Regions from separate parts of the Streptomyces sp. NPDC001156 genome, predicted to be linked through region 2. Evidence: predicted binding sites of a transcription regulator. Region 2 holds the regulator's gene; the other holds the start of a gene.
The links. The regulator HspR, encoded in region 2, represses chaperone genes until heat shock. The targets are predictions, from matches to a motif close to TTGAGNNNNNNNNNCTCAA.
Positions count from the first base shown of each region.

Region 1 (10,729 bases), on a different contig from region 2:
CCGGTCCCAGTGGGACAGTTCCCGCACGTACAGCGCACGGCGCGCCTCACGCACGTTTCCGACCCGGGTGCGGCCCTCCTCGGTGAGGTGGACCAGCCACGCCCGGCCGTCCGCCGGGTCCGGCTCCCGGGCCACCAGGCCCAGGTCCTCCAGGGCGCGCAACTGGCGGGACATGGTGGCCTTGCCGACGCCGATGTAGGCCGCGAGCTCCGTCGCACGCTGCCGGCCGTACTCGTCCAGGCGCACGAGCAGGCCGTACGCCGCGGGCTCCAGGTCCGGGTGGACCTCTCGGGCCATCTCGCCCTGATTGGCCCTGGCCCGTCGCAGGAACACCGTCAGCTCACGCTCCAGGGAGAGGAATTCCCGGTCCGCGCCGCCGCATTCCAGACCGCTTTCCGGCACGCCGGAGTCGCCCCCGCGCTCCTCGCCGTTTCCATGCTCGTGCACGTCAGTACCCCTGCCCCGGTTTCCCGTTCCTGAAAGTTTCCGCCGAGCATCGCCATTGCCGCAGCTCCGCCAGTATTTCGCAGGCTTAGACCAACGGCGTTCTCCGACCCCTCTTCCCAGCCCGGGTCCACGTGCCTAGCTTCGTTGGCGTCTCTGGCATGCTCACGCCATTGTGCGGCGGCCGGGGACCGGCACTCCCCACGCGCCCGGCCCGCCCGGGCGTCTCCCCCACCGAGTCACCCGGAGGCTCGTATGCCCGTGCACAGACCCGGATCGTTCCGGCAGCCCGGCCTGCTCGCGGCCGGAATCCTGCTCGCCCTGCTGTCCCTGCTGACCGCCCTCCCGGCCCACGCCGCGGGCACACCCGCCCGTGGCACCGCGTACATGGGCATGGGCGTCCTGGCCCACGACGGCCGAGGCGGCACACCCGCACCCGGTCTCGTCGCCCAGACGGAAGGCGTCGACGTCTCCGGCTACCAGGGCAACGTCGCCTGGTCCACGCTGTGGAACAGCGGCGTGCGTTGGGCGTACTCAAAGGCGACGGAAGGGACTTACTACACGAACCCCTACTTCGCCCAGCAGTACAACGGCTCGTACACCATCGGCATGATCCGCGGCGCGTACCACTTCGCCACCCCGGACACCACGAGCGGCGCCACCCAGGCCAACTACTTCGTCGACCACGGCGGCGGCTGGTCCGGGGACGGAAAGACGCTGCCGGGCACGCTCGACATCGAGTGGAACCCGTACGGGGCGGCCTGCTACGGCAAGTCGGCGAGCGCGATGGTCAGCTGGATCGCCGACTTCCTGAACACCTACCGGGCCCGTACCGGCCGGAACGCCGTGATCTACACGGCCACCAACTGGTGGACCCAGTGCACCGGCAACTACGGCGGCTTCGCCTCGGCCGACCCGCTGTGGATCGCCCGCTACGCCGCCGACCCGGGCACGCTGCCGGCCGGCTGGGCGTACTACGCGATGTGGCAATACACGTCGTCCGGACCGACGGTCGGGGACCACGACAAGTTCAACGGCGCCCTCGACAGGGTCCAGGCACTCGCCAACGGCTAGCGCCACAGACCCCCGGCCGGGACCCGGGGATCGCTCCCCGGACCCGCACGGCACCAGCGCGCTCGACAGAGTGCGGGCACTCGCCGACGGCCTACGTCCCTGTGCGGTCGCACGGGAAGGCCCGGGCCTCCCTCACGGAGCCCGGGCCTTCTTTCATCCCGCGACGTCCGTCACGCCGCCACGGGAACCTCGGGCGCCGCGTCGTTCGTGGCCGGCGCGAGCGCCAGCTCGAGGACCTGGCGGACGTCGGTGACGGCGTGCACGTCGAGCTTGTCCAGCACCTCCGCCGGCACGTCGTCCAGGTCGGGCTCGTTGCGCTTCGGGATGACGACGGTCTTCACACCCGCCCGGTGGGCGGCGAGCAGCTTCTGCTTCACCCCTCCGATGGGCAGGACACGGCCGGTGAGCGAGACCTCGCCCGTCATCGCCACGTCCGTACGCACCAGGCGGCCGGACAGCAGCGAGGCGAGTGCGGTCGTCATCGTGACGCCCGCGCTCGGCCCGTCCTTGGGGACCGCGCCCGCCGGGAAGTGGATGTGCACACCCCGGTCCTTCAGGTCGCCGACCGGCAGCTCCAGTTCGGCACCGTGTGAGCGCAGGAAGCTCAGCGCGATCTGCGCCGACTCCTTCATCACGTCGCCGAGCTGGCCGGTCAGCGTCAGGCCTGCCGCACCCGTCTCCGGATCGGCCAGCGACGCCTCCACATAGAGGACGTCACCACCGGCGCCGGTGACCGCGAGTCCGGTCGCCACGCCGGGGACCGCCGTGCGCCGCTCGGCCGGGTCCTGGGCGGACTCGGGCACGTGGTGCGGACGCCCGATCAGGCCGCGCAGATCCTCGTCGCGGACGGTGAAGGGCAGCTCCTTCTCGCCCAGTTCGTGCTGGGCCGCGACCTTGCGCAGCAGCCGTGCGATCGACCGCTCCAGGTTCCGTACGCCCGCCTCCCGGGTGTACTCGCCGGCGAGCTTGCGCAGCGCGCCCTCGTCGAGCGCGACCTCGTCCTTGTTCAGACCTGCCCGCTCCAGCTGGCGCGGAAGCAGGTGGTCGCGGGCGATGACGACCTTCTCGTCCTCGGTGTAGCCGTCGAGGCGGACCAGCTCCATACGGTCGAGCAGGGCCTCCGGGATGGCTTCGAGGACGTTCGCCGTCGCGAGGAAGACCACGTCGGACAGGTCGAGTTCGACCTCGAGGTAGTGGTCGCGGAAAGTGTGGTTCTGGGCCGGGTCGAGGACCTCCAGCAGGGCGGCCGCCGGGTCGCCCCGGAAGTCCGAGCCCACCTTGTCGATCTCGTCGAGCAGGACGACCGGGTTCATCGAGCCGGCCTCCTTGATGGCGCGGACGATACGGCCGGGCAGGGCGCCGACGTAGGTACGCCGGTGACCGCGGATCTCGGCTTCGTCGCGTACGCCGCCGAGCGCGACCCGCACGAACTTGCGGCCCATGGCGTGCGCCACCGACTCGCCGAGGCTCGTCTTGCCCACACCGGGCGGCCCGACCAGAGCGAGAACGGCACCTCCGCGCCGCCCGCCCACGACCCCCAGGCCGCGGTCGGCGCGCCGCTTGCGCACCGCCAGGTACTCCGTGATCCGCTCCTTCACGTCCTCGAGGCCCGAGTGCTCGGCGTCCAGGACGGCCTTGGCGCCGAGGATGTCGTATGCGTCCTCGGTGCGCTCGTTCCACGGCAGCTCCAGCACCGTGTCCAGCCAGGTGCGGATCCACGACCCCTCGGGCGACTGGTCGCTGGACCGCTCCAGCTTGTCGACCTCCTTGAGCGCGGCCTCGCGGACCTTCTCCGGCAGGTCGGCGGCCTCGACCCGGGCCCGGTAGTCGTCGGACTCCTCGCCCTCCTTCGCGTCGCCGTTCAGCTCGCGCAGCTCCTTGCGGACGGCCTCCAGCTGACGGCGCAGCAGGAACTCGCGCTGCTGCTTGTCGACGCCCTCCTGGACGTCCTTGGCGATGGACTCGGCCACGTCCTGCTCGGCGAGGTGCTCGCGCAGTTGCTCAGTGGCGAGCTTGAGCCGGGCCACCGGGTCGGCGGTCTCCAGCAGCGCCACCTTCTGTTCGGTGGTCAGGAACGGCGAGTAGCCGGAGTTGTCGGCGAGCGCGGAGACGTCGTCGATCGCCTGGACACGGTCCACGACCTGCCAGGCACCGCGCTTCTTCAGCCAGCTGGTGGCGAGGGCCTTGTACTCCTTGACCAGTTCGGCGACGTGGCCGGGCAAGGGGTCGGGAACGGTCTCGTCGATCCTCGTGCCCTCGACCCACAGCGCCGCACCCGGCCCGGTGGTCCCGGCGCCGATCTGCACACGGCCGCGGCCGCGGATCAGGGCGCCCGGGTCGCCGTCGGCCAGCCGGCCGACCTGCTCGACCGTGCCGAGCACACCCGTGCCCGCGTACGTCCCGTCAATGCGAGGAACCAGCAGAACCCTGGGCTTTCCGGGCTCCGACCGGGCGGCGGCCTGGGCAGCCTCGACCGCAGCGCGCACCTCGGAATCACTCAGGTCCAGCGGAACCACCATGCCGGGCAGCACGACCTCGCCGTCGAGCGGCAGCACGGGCAAAGCGAGCGGTGTGAACGCCGTGGACTCAGCAGCCATGATCTCCCCTTCGGCAGTCAAGTTGAGCTACACGGACTCAATGTCCATGAGGATTCGATTGTTCCCCAGGAGACGTTCGCTCTGAGCGATCAGGCCTGCCGCCTTCGTTGACGGCACGTCAGGCCGGGTGGGAAGCGATTCCGATGTCGTCCCAACGCCCTCGGGAGCGCAAGGCTTCCCGGCCGAACGGCCGTCATGCCCGCGCGCCGACGGGCAGCACGACCGTCCGGCAGTCGCCCCGCCGCCTGCCGCCCGCCGTACGGTCTGCTCATGACGGAATCGGAGATCCTTCTCGCCGCCTACGACGACCAGATGCGCGGTGCCCCGCCGAGCCCGCCCGCCGGAGTCGCCCACGAGTACGACGGCCCGCTGCTGCGGATCGTCGGCCAGTTCCGTGGGCTCGTCAGCGGGCCTCGCGACCTCGGGGTGTACGGGGCCGAGCTCGACCGGCTGATCGTCCGGCAGCGCGACTACTTCGCCGCCCGCGGCGAGGCGGTGGAGTGGAAGACGCGCGGGCACGACACCCCGGCCGACCTCGTGGACCGGCTGCGCGCCGCCGGCTTCGTGCCCGAGGACCAGGAGACGGTGGTCATCGGGCCCACCGCGGACCTGGCGGTACGGCACCCGGTCCTCCCGGAGGGCGTCACGCTGCGCCGCGTCACGGCCATGGCGGACATGCGCCGCATCGCCGCCATGGAATCGGCCGTCTGGGGGGAGGACTGCGGCTGGCTCGCGGACGACCTGACCGGCCGGGTGGCCGCCGCGCCGGACGAGATCGCGGTTCATGTGGCCGAGGCGGACGGGGAGGTCGTCTCGGCTGCCTGGCTGGTGTTCCGCGAGGGGACCGAGTTCGCGAGCCTGTGGGGCGGCTCGACGCTGGCCCGGTGGCGGGGCAAGGGGATCTACCGGGCGCTGGTCGCGGTGCGTGCCGACGTCGCGGCGGAACGCGGCGTCCGCTACCTCCAGGTGGACGCCTCCGACGACAGCGCCCCGATCCTGCGCCGTCTGGGCTTTCGGGCGGTGACCACGACGACGCCCTACGTGTGGACACCGCCGGAGCGCTGACCGAACCGCCGAACCGCCGGACCGGCGGGAGCGGCTACCGGGCGGGGGCGGCCTCCTGGGGCCTCTTCCGCCACCGCCGCACCAGCGGCCACATGGCGATCCCGATGGCCAGGGACATCAGATGGCCCCAGTTGCTCAGGGGGTCCGTGAACGCGACGAGGTCCTGGAGCAGTATGCCGCCGAACACGATGAGCACCGCCCAGCGCAGCCATGGCCGCAGCAGGCCGGTCAGTGCGCCGAGGCTCGCCGCCACGCCGAAGCTGATGCCGTAGTCGAGGCGGTGCAGGGAGCTGTCGGGCAGTTCGCCGACCAGTACCCACAGACCGACCGGGAGCTCGGTGGCCAGGGTCGCGAGGACGTGCCCGAGCAGGAAGACGACGACCGTGCGCCGTCCTCCTATCCGCCGCTCGAGCGCGGTCAGCACGAGCAGGAAGATCAGCGTGTACGACGAGGTGATCCCGCCCGCGATCCACAGCGCGCTGGCGATGAGCACCGGCACCGGGGTCCGCACCAGATGGGCGACGTCGGTGCTGGACTGCTGGTACAGGGTGTGCACCAGGGCCGGGTCGGCGTACGCGGCGAAGAGCGAGGTGACGGCGAGGACGGCGGCGTACCCGAAGGTGAAGGGGGTGGCCACGGGGTTCGGCAGGAGCAGCCAGGGACGCGGGCCCGCCTTCGGCGCGGGCGGGCAGAGGGCCGGAAGGGCCGGCTGGCATGCCGTGCGCTGGCGCGGCATGCCGTCAAGGAATGGCGCGCCCGTCCCCGGGGCCGTGAACGTGGCGTCAGCCGCCGAGACCGTGCGTTCCAAGGCGCGGCGCTCCTTCCGTCACGCACCACCCTTGGCGTCGCAGGGGTCGCTGTCTATGACCGACGCCACCACCGTCCCGATTTCAAAGCAACTTCTCAGACGCCTCGCACGTCCGGCGCAACCGCGCGAACGGAGGTTCGCACCCTAACGGCGGTCGGGCCAGGTCACGACGCTGAGCGCGCGCCGGGTTCGGCGCACGGAGCCGCGGAAAGGCCTACCCGCCCGACCAAAATCAGTCGTCATCAGCAGATCACGTCACCAGAATGTGACCCATGGCTCATCCGTACGACACCTACGACGCCCCAGAAGTGCTCGACCGCCGCTCGGGCCCCTACGGCGAGGTGGTGCTGCGGCGCCAGGGCGGACTGCTGCAGATCATCGCCAACGGCTGCTTCCTGATGGACAACTCCGACGGGCGCTCGGAGCGACTGCTCGTCGACGCCGCCCGCGACGCCCTGGACTGCCGCCCCCACCCCCACGTGCTGATCGGCGGACTCGGCGTCGGCTTCTCGCTCGCGCACGCCGCGGCGGACACCCGCTGGGGAGGGATCACGGTCGTCGAACGGGACCGGGCCGTCATCGACTGGCACCGCGACGGCCCGCTGTCCGCCCTGACCGCGGACGCGCTGGCCGACCCGCGCACCCGCCTCCTCGCAACGGATCTCGTCGCTTACGTCAATGAGACGTCGGACACGTACGACGCACTATGCCTCGACATCGACAACGGGCCCGGCTGGACCGTCACGGAGGACAACGAAAGCCTGTACTCGACGGCAGGACTGGCAAGCTGCGCACGCCTGTTGAGGCCCGGAGGAGTACTGGCGGTATGGTCGGCACAGCCCTCTCCGGAATTTGAAGGAACCCTCTGGAATGCCGGGTTCCAGCAGGTCCGTACCGAAGAGGTCCCGGTTGCCCGGGGCGTTCCGGACGTCGTGCATCTTGCTGTCAGACCTGGATAGCCGACCGGCGGTAACTCCCCGTACGCTGCATCCCTGACGCGGATCATTCAAGCGTCAAACGCAGTCATGGGATCACCCCACGGATTCCGGAAAGCAACCCCAGGGGCGGGCGATGGAGCAGACACACACCGCACACAACGGCACGACGGCGACCCCGGGCGCGCAGCGGCGGGTTCTGGTGGTCGAGGACGACCAGACCATCCAGGACGCCATCGCCGCCCGCCTGCGCGCCGAGGGATTCCTCGTGCAAACGGCCGGCGACGGCCCGGCAGCGGTCGACACGGCCGAGGCCTGGCAGCCCGACCTGCTGATTCTCGACATCATGCTGCCGGGCTTCGACGGCCTGGAAGTCTGCCGCCGCGTGCAGGCACAGCGCCCGGTACCGGTGCTGATGCTCACCGCGCGCGACGACGAGACGGACATGCTGGTCGGGCTCGGCGTCGGCGCCGACGACTACATGACCAAGCCGTTCTCGATGCGGGAACTGGCGGCGCGCGTGCACGTGCTGCTGCGCCGGGTCGAGCGGGCCGCACTGGCCGCCGCCACCCCGCGCACCGGCATCCTGCGCCTCGGCGAACTGGAGATCGACCACGCACAGCGCCGGGTCCGGGTGCGCAGCGAGGACGTCCACCTCACGCCCACCGAGTTCGACCTGCTCGTGTGCCTGGCGAACACCCCGCGCGCGGTCCTGTCCCGCGAGCAGCTGCTCGCGGAGGTCTGGGACTGGGCCGACGCCTCCGGCACCCGCACCGTGGACAGCCACATCAAGGCCCTGCGGCGGAAGATCGGCGCGGAACGCATCCGTACCGTGCACGGCGTCGGCTACGCGCTGGAGACCCCGACGCCATGAGCGGCGAGCCGTCGCCACGGAGAGGCCCCGGGGAGCCCTGGGGCGGCGTTCGCCCGTTCTCGGTCAAGACCAAGCTGGGCGCACTGGTCGTCATCTCGGTGCTGATCACTACGGGTCTGCTGCTGATCGCGGTGCGCACCGAGACCGAGCTCCGCTTCATCACGGTGTTCTCGATGATCGCCACCCTGCTGATCACGCAGTTCGTGGCCCACTCGCTCACCGCTCCGCTCGACGAGATGAACACGGTGGCCCGGTCCATCTCGCACGGCGACTACACCCGCCGGGTGCGCGACACACGCCGGGACGAGCTGGGCGACCTGGCCCACACGATCAACCTGATGGCCGACGAGCTCGAGGCCCAGGACCGACAGCGCAAGGAACTCGTGGCGAATGTCTCCCACGAGCTGCGCACGCCCATCGCGGGACTGCGCGCGGTGCTGGAGAACATCGTCGACGGGATATCGGCCGCCGACCCGGAGACGATGCGCACGGCGCTGAAGCAGACGGAACGGCTCGGGCGCCTGGTGGAGACCCTGCTGGACCTCTCCCGCCTGGACAACGGTGTGGTTCCGCTGAAGAAGCGCCGCTTCGAGGTGTGGCCGTACCTCTCGGGCGTCCTCAAGGAGGCCCAGATGGTGTCCTCCGCCCGCGCGGGCATCGCCTCGGGCTCCGGAACCCACACCCGTACCGATGTCCATCTGCATCTGGACGTGACCCCGCCGGAGCTGACCGCGCACGCGGACCCCGAGCGCATCCACCAGGTCGTGGCCAACCTGATCGACAACGCGGTCAAGCACAGCCCGCCGCACGGGCGCGTGACCGTGAAGGCGCGGCGCGGGACGCACGCCGAGTCGCTGGAGCTCGAGGTCCTGGACGAGGGTCCCGGCATCCCCAAGTCGGAGTGGCACCGGGTCTTCGAGCGCTTCAACCGCGGAGCGGTGAACCGGCCGCACGGGCCGGGCAGCGACGGCGGCACGGGCCTCGGTCTGGCGATCGCCCGCTGGGCGGTCGAGCTGCACGGCGGCCGGATCGGGGTGGCCGAATCCCCCCGCGGCTGCCGGATCCAGGTCACCCTTCCGGGAGAGCCATCCGCGTCCGGTTGACGTAAAGTTCAAAGCGGAGCCACAAGATCCATACAGGTCCCCGCTGACGGACACGTGTGATCAGGCAGGGGCCCGCGCATCCCCCGCGCCGGGCCGGGTCCGCCGTACCCGCCGAGAACGGAACCCCCCTTGTTTCCCGCCATTTCCAGCGCCGAAACACGCTTTCCGGTGTGACTTACACGACGATGAACCGGCCTGGCCTGACCTTCGCGGCCGGGGAGGCGTAGCCTTTATTCCCGCTGTCCAATCACCTTGTGAAGCGGAAGAGGGCGGTTGCCGCCGTGTCGCCACAGTCCCCCAGTAACTCGAGCATCTCCACCGACGACCAAGCCGGGAAGAACCCCGCGGCCGCGTTCGGTCCGAACGAGTGGCTCGTCGATGAGATCTATCAGCAGTACCTCCAGGACCCGAATTCGGTAGACCGTGCCTGGTGGGACTTCTTCGCCGACTACAAGCCGGGAGCCCCCGCCTCCGCGGCCGGTACCGCGGCCGCGGGGGCCGCGGAGACCACCGCGTCGGCCCAGGCCGCGCCCGCCGCCCAGGCTGCCGCTCCCACGGCTCCGGCCGCGCCGCCGGCCCCGGCCGCTCCTGCGCAGCCGGCCGCCGCGCCTGCCCCGGCGAAGGCCGCCGCGCCCGCCGCGAAGCCCGCCGCCGCACCCGCCGCCAAGCCCGCCGCGGCGCCCGCACAGCCCAAGAAGGACGAGGCCGTGGCCCAGGCGCCCCAGGGTCCTGAGCTGGTGACCCTGCGCGGCCCCTCAGCCGCCGTCGTGAAGAACATGAACGCCTCGCTGGAGCTGCCCACGGCCACGTCCGTGCGCGCGGTGCCGGTGAAGCTGCTCTTCGACAACCGCATCGTCATCAACAACCACCTCAAGCGCGCCCGGGGCGGGAAGATCTCCTTCACGCACCTGATCGGCTACGCGATGGTCCAGGCCATCAAGGCCATGCCGTCGATGAACTGGTCCTTCGCGGAGAAGGACGGCAAGCCGACCCTGGTCAAGCCGGAGCACGTCAACCTCGGCCTCGCCATCGACCTGGTGAAGCCGAACGGTGACCGCCAACTCGTCGTCGCGGCGATCAAGAAGGCCGAGACGCTCAACTTCTTCGAGTTCTGGCAGGGCTACGAGGACATCGTCCGCCGCGCCCGCGACGGCAAGCTGACGATGGACGACTTCACCGGCGTGACGGTCTCTCTCACCAACCCCGGCGGCCTCGGCACCGTCCACTCGGTGCCGCGTCTGATGCCCGGCCAGTCGGTGATCATGGGCGTCGGCTCGATGGACTACCCGGCGGAGTTCCAGGGCACCTCCCAGGACACCCTGAACAAGCTCGGCATCTCCAAGGTCATGACGCTCACGTCGACCTACGACCACCGGGTGATCCAGGGCGCCGCCTCCGGCGAGTTCCTGCGCGTCGTCGCCAACCTCCTGCTCGGCGAGAACGGCTTCTACGACGAGATCTTCGAGGCCCTGCGCATCCCCTACGAGCCGGTCCGCTGGCTCAAGGACATCGACGCCTCGCACGACGACGACGTCACCAAGGCCGCCCGCGTCTTCGAGCTGATCCACTCCTACCGGGTCCGCGGCCACGTCATGGCCGACACCGACCCGCTGGAGTACCGCCAGCGCAAGCACCCCGACCTGGACATCGTCGAGCACGGGCTCACCCTGTGGGACCTGGAGCGCGAGTTCGCCGTCGGCGGCTTCGCCGGCAAGTCGATGATGAAGCTGCGCGACATCCTCGGCGTGCTGCGCGACTCGTACTGCCGCACCACCGGCATCGAGTACATGCACATCCAGGACCCCAAGCAGCGCAAGTGGATCCAGGAC
Region 1 is NZ_JBSFJX010000042.1:24,280-35,008, forward strand. It holds gene ACWDA7_RS21255 (MarR family transcriptional regulator) at 1-447, opposite strand, end outside; gene ACWDA7_RS21260 (lysozyme) at 700-1,518, shown strand; gene lon (endopeptidase La) at 1,689-4,115, opposite strand; gene ACWDA7_RS21270 (GNAT family N-acetyltransferase) at 4,386-5,180, shown strand; gene ACWDA7_RS21275 (rhomboid-like protein) at 5,215-5,988, opposite strand; gene ACWDA7_RS21280 (spermine/spermidine synthase domain-containing protein) at 6,261-6,947, shown strand; gene ACWDA7_RS21285 (response regulator transcription factor) at 7,060-7,797, shown strand; gene ACWDA7_RS21290 (HAMP domain-containing sensor histidine kinase) at 7,794-8,900, shown strand; gene ACWDA7_RS21295 (multifunctional oxoglutarate decarboxylase/oxoglutarate dehydrogenase thiamine pyrophosphate-binding subunit/dihydrolipoyllysine-residue succinyltransferase subunit) at 9,182-10,729, shown strand, end outside.
Region 1: lon (endopeptidase La) is a predicted target of HspR. The motif match lies at 4,138-4,156, and genes of this name have one in related genera.

Region 2 (10,729 bases):
CGTCTACCAGACGGAGAAGTTCCTCAAGGACAACGAGGACAAGGTCCCGGGCGAGATCAAGACCGAGGTCGAGGCCGCCGTCGCCGAGCTGAAGGAGACGCTCAAGGGCGAGGACACGGCCGAGATCCGCAGCGCCACGGAGAAGGTCGCGGCCGTCTCCCAGAAGCTCGGCCAGGCCATGTACGCCGACGCCCAGGCCGCGGGCGGTGCCGGTGACGCCGGTGCCGGCCAGGCGAAGGCCGACGACGATGTCGTCGACGCCGAGATCGTCGACGAGGACCGTAAGGACGGTGCCGCGTGACGGAGGAGACCCCGGGCTTCGAGGAGAAGCCCGACGTCCCCTCCGGCGCCACCCCTGATGACGCCGAGCCGCAGGCCGCCTCTTCCTCTCCGAAGGAGGCGGCGGCCCCGGCAGGGGACGCGAACGCACAGACCGCCGGTCTGATGGCACAGCTGGACCAGGTGCGCACTGCGCTCAACGAGCGCACCCTGGACCTCCAGCGCCTCCAGGCCGAGTACCAGAACTACCGTCGCCGCGTCGAGCGCGACCGGATCACGGTCAAGGAGATCGCCATCGCGAACCTCCTGACCGAGCTCCTGCCGGTGCTCGACGACATCGGCCGCGCGCGGGACCACGGCGAGCTCGTCGGCGGATTCAAGTCCGTCGCCGAGTCGCTGGAGACCGTCGCGGCGAAGATGGGTCTGCAGCAGTTCGGCAAGGAGGGCGAGCCCTTCGACCCGACGATCCACGAGGCCCTGATGCACTCGTACGCGCCGGACGTCACGGAGACGACGTGCGTGGCGATTCTGCAGCCCGGGTATCGCTTCGGCGAGCGCACCATCCGCCCCGCGCGGGTGGCCGTCGCCGAGCCGCAGCCGGGGGCGCAGACGGTCAAGGCCGAGGAGACGGGCGAGGCGGGCGACGACAAGGAGAGCGGTGGCCCGGACGAGGGCTGACGTACACCCATACGGCGTAGGGAAGGAGGGACGTCGGGGATGAGCACCAAGGACTTCATCGAGAAGGACTACTACAAGGTCCTCGGCGTCCCCAAGGACGCCACTGAGGCCGAGATCAAGAAGGCGTACCGGAAGCTCGCCCGCGAGTTCCACCCGGACGCCAACAAGGGCAACGCCAAGGCGGAGGAACGTTTCAAGGAGATCTCCGAGGCGAACGACGTCCTCGGCGACCCCAAGAAGCGCAAGGAGTACGACGAGGCCCGCACCCTCTTCGGGAACGGCGGCTTCCGCCCCGGTCCCGGAGCGGGCGGCTCGTTCAACTTCGACCTCGGCGACCTCTTCGGCGGCCAGGGGAGCGCCGGCGGAGGGAACTTCGGCGGCGGCATCGGTGACGTCTTCGGGGGCCTGTTCAACCGCGGCGGCGGCGCGGGCACGCGTACGCAGCCGAGGCGCGGCCAGGACATCGAGTCCGAGGTCACGCTGAGCTTCATGGAGGCGGTGGACGGCGCGACGGTACCGCTGCGCATGTCCTCGCAGGCGCCGTGCAAGGCCTGTTCGGGAACCGGCGACAAGAACGGCACACCGCGTGTGTGCCCGACCTGCGTCGGCACCGGCCAGGTGGCGCGCGGCTCCGGCGGCGGCTTCTCGCTGACCGACCCCTGCCCGGACTGCAAGGGCCGCGGACTCATCGCCGAGCACCCCTGCCTGGAGTGCAAGGGCAGCGGCCGGGCGAAGTCGTCCCGGACGATGCAGGTCCGCATCCCGGCGGGCGTCACGGACGGGCAGCGCATCCGGCTGCGCGGCAAGGGCGGTCCCGGCGAGCGGGGCGGCCCGGCCGGCGATCTGTACGTCGTCGTGCACGTGGACGCGCACCCCGTCTTCGGCCGTAAGGGCGACAACCTGACGGTGACCGTGCCCGTGACATTCGCGGAGGCGACGCTCGGCGCCGACATCCGGGTGCCCACCCTCGGCGGGCCCCCGGTGACGCTGAAGCTGCCCCCGGGCACGCCCAACGGGCGCACCATGCGCGCCCGTGGCAAGGGCGCGGTCCGCAAGGACGGCACCCGCGGCGATCTGCTGGTCACCGTCGAGGTGAGTGTCCCGAAGGACCTGTCGGGGAAGGCTCGTGACGCGCTTGAGGCGTATCGCGAGGCGACCGCGGGCGAGGATCCGCGGGCGGAGCTGTTCCAGGCGGCGAAGGGAGCATGACGAGATGGACGGCCGTCGACGCAACCCGTACGAACTGACCGAGGACAGCCCGGTCTACGTCATCTCGGTGGCGGCCCAGCTCTCCGGACTGCACCCGCAGACGCTGCGCCAGTACGACCGCCTGGGACTCGTGTCCCCCGACCGTACGGCCGGCCGGGGCCGGCGCTACTCGGCCCGCGACATCGAACTGCTCCGTCAGGTGCAGCAGTTGTCGCAGGACGAGGGCATCAACCTGGCCGGCATCAAGCGCATCATCGAACTGGAGAACCAGGTCGTCGCGCTCCAGGCCCGCGTCGCCGAGCTCCAGTCCGCGCTGGACGGCGCGGCGGCGACGATGCGCCAGCGCGAGGCCGCGGTACACGCCTCGTACCGCCGTGACCTGGTGCCGTACCAGGAGGTGCAGCAGACCAGCGCGCTGGTGGTGTGGCGGCCCAAGCGGCAGCAGCAGTCCGACTGAGGTCATGCCGAAGGGGCGGCACCGGAACTCTTCCGGTGCCGCCCCTTCGCGTGCGGCAGGAGCCAGAAGCCGGAGCCAGGAGCCGGTCCCGGATGCCGTGGGCCGAGGGCCTCACGGCCTTCGCGGCTTCCGTTTCGATCGCGCGGCAGTGGTCCGTCTTCTTCGATCTGCCCGGAAACGTGCTGTTGATGGCGAACTGCCGTATGCGGCCCGGGGGATGCGCGTTCGACTCCTCCTGGCGCACGGCGACTGCGGCAGGCGGTGACTCGGCCGACGGAACGTGAGGTAGATCACGTTTGCGGTGGGGTGGTGAACCGCACGCCGTGGTCAACAAGTTGACGGTACGTCGGTTTCCGGATCCCCGCAGGTGGCGGGTGAAATCTTCATCACGCGGAGGTTTGGGGACCGTCCTCGCACCGTTATGCCTTGGTCTTCACTTGACTTCCACCCGGGTGCTGTTGCCATCTCGTTAACCGGTAGTTCTTGACGTCGCATGCCGTCCCCGCGTTGGCTTTCAGCCACCTGGGTCGCAACGCTGCTCCCACGCCCGGAAGGCTTCTGATGTGAACGCTCGTACCACCCGTAGGACCGCTGTGCGTCGTACCGCGATAGCTCTGGCCGCCGCGGCGTCGGCCATCTCGCTCGCCGCATGCGGCGTCATCGACGGAGTCGGCGGGGGCAGCAGTTCCGCGACCCCGAAGAAGGGCAACGACATCACAGTGGGTCTCCTTCTGCCCGAGAAGGAGAACCCCCGGTACGACAAGTTCGACTACCCCATCATCGAGAAGCAGGTCCGTTCCCTCACCGACAACAAGGGCAAGGTCGTCTACGAGAACGCGGACGCGGACGCGGCCAAGCAGAACCAGCAGCTCGACCAGATGATCGCCGACAAGGTGGACGTGCTTCTGGTGGACGCGGTGGACGCCAAGGCCATCGCTCCCGGTGTACAGAAGGCGAAGGACGCGGGCATTCCGGTCATCGCCTACGACCGGCTCGCGCAGGGCCCGATCGATGCGTACATCTCCTTCGACAACGAGCTGGTCGGCCAGGTGCAGGGGCGCGCCCTCGTCGACAAGCTCGGCGCCAACGCCTCCAACAGCAAGATCGTCATGATGAACGGCTCGCCCACCGACCCGAACGCGGCCCAGTTCAAGAAGGGCGCGCTCAGCGAGCTCTCCGGCAAGGTGAACCTCGCCAAGTCGTTCGACACCAAGGACTGGAAGCCGGAGAACGCCAAGGCGAACATGCAGGGGGCGATCCGGGCCATCGGGCTGAGCAACATCGCCGGTGTCTACTCCGCGAACGACGGCATGGCGGGCGCCATCATCGACGCGCTGAAGGAGGCCGGCGCCACGAAGATCCCGCCGGTGACCGGACAGGACGCGGCGCTGGACGCAGTGCAGCGGATCCTTTCGGGCGAGCAGTACATGAGCGTGTACAAGTCGTACCCCGAAGAGGCCAACAACGCCGCGGAGATGGCGGTGTCCAAGGTCCAGGGCCGCTCGATCGAGTTCGACGCGCTGACCCGCGACAAGGTCGACAGCCCGACGCAGAAGCAGATCCCGTCGATGCTGGTGCCGGTGGTCGCGCTCACCAAGGACAACATCAAGGACACGGTGATCCAGGACAGCATCTACACCGTCCAGGAGATCTGCACCCCCAAGTACAAGACGTACTGCGACGCCAACGGCATCAAGTGACCCACGCGGTGGGCGGGCGCCGTCGTCCGCCCACCGGCGGCCCGGGCGTTCTCACATCGCCCGGGTGAACTCCACCGGCGCTCCCGGCGGTCCTCCCGCCGTCCCCTCGGCCACCCACCACGCGTCGGCCAACGTGTGAACGTTGAACATGTCTGCCATGCCCGGACGCCGAGTGCCTCACTCGGCGCGCCGATCCCCCAGTGGTTTCCGGAAGCGCACACGACCGCGCGCCGCGGTGCCTGCCGCGACTCCGTCAGCTTGCTGCAGTGAAAGTTCCTGAGGCCCGGATGATCAGGGATACATCAGGTCATTCCTGGGCGCTCCGGTGCGGGACCTGTGTTGCGGAGGCGGGCGGCTCCGCGCATAGTTGCGCTGCGAAGGCGTGCGGACACGGTGCAAACGGCCGTGTCCGGACGCGTGCGAGGACGTCGCTGGTGAGCTGAGCAGCTCAGGACGCCGGAGCCAGGAGTCGGAGCCAGGGGTGGAAGATGGCCGGGGATGGGACGGAGACGCATCCGCACGGCGCTGACCGGCTCTGCGAGGCCGGCAACCGCGTGTACTCCCGGGCCGTACGCCGGGGCCGGTTGCCCCGCGCGGACGCCGAGCCGGTGCCCTGCCTGCTGGAACTCGCGCTGCTGCACCCGGACCCCGACGACATGGACTGGCTGGTGCCGACCTCCCCGCAGGAGGTCATGACCCGGCTGCTGCGCGGCGTGTACGAGGAGGTCAGCGCGAGTCAGGCGCGGCTCGGGACCGCGGTGGCCGGGGTCGAGTGGTACGGAGGGCTCGGCGGCCGCGAGCAGGGTCCTGGGGAGGGCGTGGCGATCAGGGTCCTGGACGGGCTGTCGCGGATCCGCGCCGCCATGGACGAGGCGACGGAGCAGTGCGCGTCCGAGGTGCTGACGGTGCAGCCGGGCGGTATCCGCCGCGAGGACGAGCTCTCCGAGGGCCTGCACCGGGCCATGGAGATGCGCCGTAGGGGCGTGCGCATGCGCGACCTGTACACACATGTCGCCCGGCACGGCCAGGGCCTGCACAACTACATGGAGCTGATGGGTGACGCGGCCGAGGCGCGCACCCTCGACGAGGTGCCCGAGCGCCTGATTCTCTTCGACCGCAAGGTCGCCTTCATCCCGGCGAACGCGGACCGCACGATCGCGCTCGAACTGCGCCACCCTGCGCTGGTCGACTACCTGATGACCGTCTTCGAGCGCCTGTGGCGCCTCGCGATCCCGCTCACCTCGCCGCTCCCCGAGACGGGCATCGACGGCATCACGCACCGGGAGCGCTCGATCGCGGCGCTGCTCGCGGAGGGCCACCAGGACGCGGTGGTCGCCGAACGTCTGGGCATCAGCGTCCGCACCTGCCGCGCGCACATCGCCCGGCTCTCGGAGACCCTGGGCGCGGCGAGCCGGACGCAGCTCGGGGTCCGTATCGCCCAGGCGGGCCTGGACGGCCCCGTGCGCGCCACGGAACTGCTCCCGGTCACCGCTCCCGCCGTTCGGGAATCCCCGGCCGACCTGTGAGCGATACGGGGTGCGCCGGGCGCCCGCTGCCGAGCGGCGGCGGTGATGCCTCCTCGCGGGCATCCTCGGGGTGACTCGAGAAGCAGAGTGACTCTCGGGGGCGCGTGGCCGACCGGGTTGCGCCGTAGTGCCGTGTCGGCACCGCGGTGAGGCTGATCTTCCCGTCCTGGTCGGGGCGTTGGGTGATGAGGAGACCGAGCTGCGGTATCTGGTCGAGGCGTTGTGCCCCCGTGCGGCCGCCGAAGGCCGAACCGGCCACGCTCGGCAGCGACTTCGACATCCATGGCTGGGGGCCGGAGCCGGAGCCCGCGGGCTCCCTATTCCGCGTCGGCGCCCGGGTCGGTGTGGTTCGGCCCTGGCGGGCCCGCGACCCGTCGCGCGGGCGCGGCCGCGTCACTGCGCCCGGTCGTCGCCCGGTTCGTCCCGGCTCAGGATCCCCGACTGCGCTATGAGGTAGCCGAGTTGGGCCCGGCTGCCGCTGCCCAGCACCGTGGCCAGCTTGGCTATGTGGGCGCGGCAGGTGCGCACGTTCATGCCCAGCCGACGGGCGATGGCCTCGTCGACGTGGCCCTCCACGAGGAGTTTCGCGATGGAGTGCTGGATGTTCGTGATGCCGCCGGCGGCGGTTTCGTAGGGGGCGCCCGCACTCAGCGGGACCGCCCGGTCCCACATGAACTCGAACACCTTGATCAGATAGCGGACGAGTCCCGGCTGCCGCAGCTCCAGCGCGACCTGCTGGTCGTCCCGGGTGGGGATGAAGGCGACGGTCTCGTCGCAGATGATGAGTCGTTCGACCAGTTCGTCGATGGTGCGGTACTCCACCTTGCCGGCGGCCAGCTGGGCGACGTACGCCAGTTTCTCCGGGTTGTGCCTGGCCGTGTGCTGGTACAGGGTCCGGATCCGCACCCCGCGGTCGACCAGCGGCCGGTCGCGTTCCAGCCCGCGCAGCAGGCTGCGTTCGGTGTAGCGGTCGCTGGGCTGGATCGTGAGCACCTCGGTCTGGCACTGTGAAGTGGCCAGGTTGAGCGCCGCGTTGATGCGTTCGCCGCCCTCCAGGACGGTGAGGGAGTCGCCGGCGGAGCCCGTGTGCGCGCTCAGGGCCATGAACGGCTGGAACGCGTCGGTGAGTTCGATCGACTGCCGTCGGCGGTCGCTGATCTCGCGCTCTATGGGATTGAGACGCTGAGCCAGGGCTACCGACGCGGGGACGGGGCGCAGCCAGTCCGAGTCGTCGGGGTCGGGGTGGAGAAGCGCGAACTCCATGAGGCAGGGAGCCGGCTCCACCTCGGCGCGGGCGATCCGTCCCGTGCGGAGGGCAATCGCGTAGAGGCGACCCCCTTCCTCGCACATCTCGGTCACCGGATGGGGATGTGCAACTTCAGTCCGATTCGTTGCCAAATCTCCACCCCCCAGGGTCCTGAACATGCAGGAACATGATGCATCGATTATGTGGCCACCATGTGCCCGAATGAGCCATCGCCGTACCGGACGGGGGAAGAGGGGACCTTGACGTGAGGACGAGGCCGACTATGGGTAAGAAAATGCTTCGCTCGGTGCTTGCCGTCGCCTTCACCGCTGTTGTGGCCTTGGGCGCGCTGAGTGGCCTCACCGGCGAGAAGGGTGACAGTCGAGCTGACACCAGCTGGCCGGCGGTGGTCAAGTCCACTGCACACGTCAACGACACCAGCTGGCCCGTGATGCCCGCGGACGGCCGTGTGAGGGGCTGACGTGACCAATCCTCCCGACGACCGCTCGTTCCGGCGGGAAATGGCCACCGCCTACCGTTCCGGCTGGCACTTCATCGACCTGGTCACAGCCATTCCCCACAGTGGCGACTCGTTGATGGTGACGGTGTTCGGAGAACCTGTGGTCGTCACCCGGGACGATGAAGAGGACGTGCGGGCATACCGTCTTCTGCGGCGGCCTCGGGGGGCGCCACAGCCGGTGCGGTGTGCCATACGGTACGGAATGATCTTTGTGAACCTCGACCGGGGTGACCACCGGCTGGCCGAGCCGGACACTCCGGGAGTGAGGGCCATCTCAGCCACCCCCCGCAGTGCCTGACGCGATTCCCCCGTCGTAACAGATCGCTCAGGTGCTTCCCCCCCGCAGCGGCGTCACCGTGACCTGAACACGGTGACGCCGCTGCAGTTTCCCGGGACATCTCCGGACATCCACCGAAGCCGTAGATGGCCGGAATCAGCCGCGCCCCGACGCCCGGGTCAAGATGATCTCGATCACCACTCGTGAGGGGTTGGGCGACGGCACCCGTCCGTAGCGCTCGGCGTAGCGCCGCTCCGCGTCGGCGATCCGCTCCGGGTCCGCCGAGATCCGGGCGCGGCCCTCCAGTGTCGCCCAGCGCCGTCCGTCCACCTGGCAGACCGCGACCTGCGCCCCGTCCGGGCCCGCGGCCGCCACGTGCCCCACCTTCGCGCTCGCCTTGTTGGTGATCACCCGCGCCAGCCCCGCCTCGGGGTCGTAGGTCACTCCGACCGGAACGACGTGCGGGCTGCCGTCCGGGCGCAGGGTGGTCAGCGTGCACAGGTGCCGCTCCCGCCAGAACCTGAGGTACGAGGTGTCGGGCGCGCCCGGGTCTACGGAGTAAGTGGCCATGGTTCGGAACTTAGTGGGTGTCCCTCCCGTCCACCGCCTTGAGTGGAATAGACTCAACTTTGTGCAGGTTGCTTCAGTCACACTGGAAGACCTGAAAGACCTGCAAGAGAACGTCTGAGCGCGGCCGATGCAAGGAGGAGAAGGCGAACGTGGACGCGGAGCTGACCAACAGGAGCCGGGACGCGATCAATGCGGCCAGTAACCGGGCCGTGTCCGAGGGCCACCCGGACCTCACCCCCGCCCATCTGCTCCTCGCGCTGCTCGAGGGGCAGGACAACGAGAACATCATCGACCTGCTGGCCGCCGTCGACGCCGACCAGGCCTCCGTGCGGGCCGGTGCCGAGCGCGTGCTCGCCGGTCTGCCCAGCGTGACAGGCTCGACCGTCGCGCCGCCCCAGCCCAACCGCGAGCTGCTGGCCGTGATCGCCGATGCGACCCAGCGCGCCAAGGACCTCGGTGACGACTACCTTTCCACCGAGCACCTGCTCATCGGCATCGCCGCGAAGGGCGGCGCAGCCGGGGACGTACTGTCCCGGCAGGGAGCGAACGCCAAGAAGCTCCTGGACGCATTCCAGAAGACCAGGGGAGGACGCCGGGTGACGACCCCGGATCCGGAGGGCCAGTACAAGGCGCTCGAGAAGTTCGGCACCGACTTCACCGCCGCCGCGCGCGACGGCAAGCTGGACCCGGTCATCGGCCGGGACCAGGAGATCCGCCGCGTGGTGCAGGTGCTCTCCCGCCGTACGAAGAACAACCCGGTGCTGATCGGTGAGCCCGGCGTCGGCAAGACCGCCGTCGTGGAGGGGCTCGCCCAGCGGATCGTGAAGGGCGACGTGCCCGAGTCCCTGAAGGACAAGCGGCTGGTCGCGCTGGACCTCGGCGCCATGGTCGCGGGTGCCAAGTACCGCGGCGAGTTCGAGGAGCGCCTGAAGACGGTCCTCGCCGAGATCAAGGACTCCGACGGCCAGATCATCACCTTCATCGACGAACTGCACACCGTCGTGGGCACCGGCGCCGGCGGCGACTCCGCCATGGACGCCGGCAACATGCTCAAGCCGATGCTTGCCCGCGGTGAACTGCGCATGGTCGGCGCCACGACCCTGGACGAGTACCGCGAGCGGATCGAGAAGGACCCCGCGCTGGAGCGGCGCTTCCAGCAGGTGCTGGTCGCCGAGCCGACCGTCGAGGACACCATCGCGATCCTGCGCGGGCTCAAGGGCCGGTACGAGGCGCACCACAAGGTGCAGATCGCGGACAGCGCGCTGGTCGCGGCCGCCACCCTCTCGGACCGGTACATCACCTCCCGCTTCCTGCCCGACAAGGCCATCGACCTGGTCGACGAGTCGGCCTCGCGGCTGCGGATGGAGATCGACTCGTCCCCGGTCGAGATCGACGAGCTCCAGCGCGCCGTGGACCGGCTGCGCATGGAGGAGCTGGCCCTGAGCAAGGAGACCGACCAGGCCTCCAAGGAGCGGCTGGAGAAGCTGCGCCGCGACCTCGCCGACAAGGAGGAGGAGCTGCGCGGCCTGACCGCCCGCTGGGAGAAGGAGAAGCAGTCCCTCAACCGCGTCGGTGAGCTGAAGGAGAAGCTCGACGAGCTGCGCGGCCAGGCCGAACGCGCCCAGCGCGACGGCGACTTCGACAGCGCGTCCAAGCTGCTGTACGGCGAGATCCCGGCCGTCGAGAAGGAGCTGGAGGCGGCCTCGGAGGCCGAGGAGGAGGCGTCCAAGGGCACGATGGTCAAGGACGAGGTCGGCCCCGACGACATCGCGGACGTCGTGGCCTCCTGGACCGGTATCCCCGCCGGACGGCTCCTCGAAGGCGAGACGCAGAAGCTGCTGCGCATGGAGGACGAGATCGGCAAGCGGCTCATCGGCCAGGGCGAGGCCGTGCGCGCGGTGTCCGATGCCGTGCGCCGCAGCCGGGCCGGTATCGCCGACCCGGACCGCCCGACCGGCTCGTTCCTCTTCCTCGGCCCCACCGGTGTCGGCAAGACCGAACTGGCCAAGGCGCTGGCCGACTTCCTCTTCGACGACGAGCGGGCGATGGTCCGCATCGACATGTCGGAGTACGGCGAGAAGCACAGCGTCGCCCGGCTGGTCGGCGCGCCCCCCGGGTACGTCGGCTACGAGGAGGGCGGACAGCTCACCGAGGCCGTGCGCCGGCGCCCGTACAGCGTGGTGCTGCTGGACGAGGTGGAGAAGGCCCACCCCGAGGTCTTCGACATCCTTCTCCAGGTGCTGGACGACGGCCGCCTGACGGACGGT
Region 2 is NZ_JBSFJX010000013.1:81,126-91,854, forward strand. It holds gene dnaK (molecular chaperone DnaK) at 1-301, shown strand, start outside; gene grpE (nucleotide exchange factor GrpE) at 298-957, shown strand; gene dnaJ (molecular chaperone DnaJ) at 997-2,166, shown strand; gene ACWDA7_RS09900 (heat shock protein transcriptional repressor HspR) at 2,171-2,623, shown strand; gene ACWDA7_RS09905 (hypothetical protein) at 2,716-2,907, shown strand; gene ACWDA7_RS09910 (sugar ABC transporter substrate-binding protein) at 3,217-4,323, shown strand; gene ACWDA7_RS09915 (LuxR C-terminal-related transcriptional regulator) at 4,812-5,849, shown strand; gene ACWDA7_RS09920 (helix-turn-helix transcriptional regulator) at 6,243-7,274, opposite strand; gene ACWDA7_RS09925 ((2Fe-2S)-binding protein) at 7,617-7,913, shown strand; gene ACWDA7_RS09930 (pyridoxamine 5'-phosphate oxidase family protein) at 8,049-8,462, opposite strand; gene clpB (ATP-dependent chaperone ClpB) at 8,612-10,729, shown strand, end outside.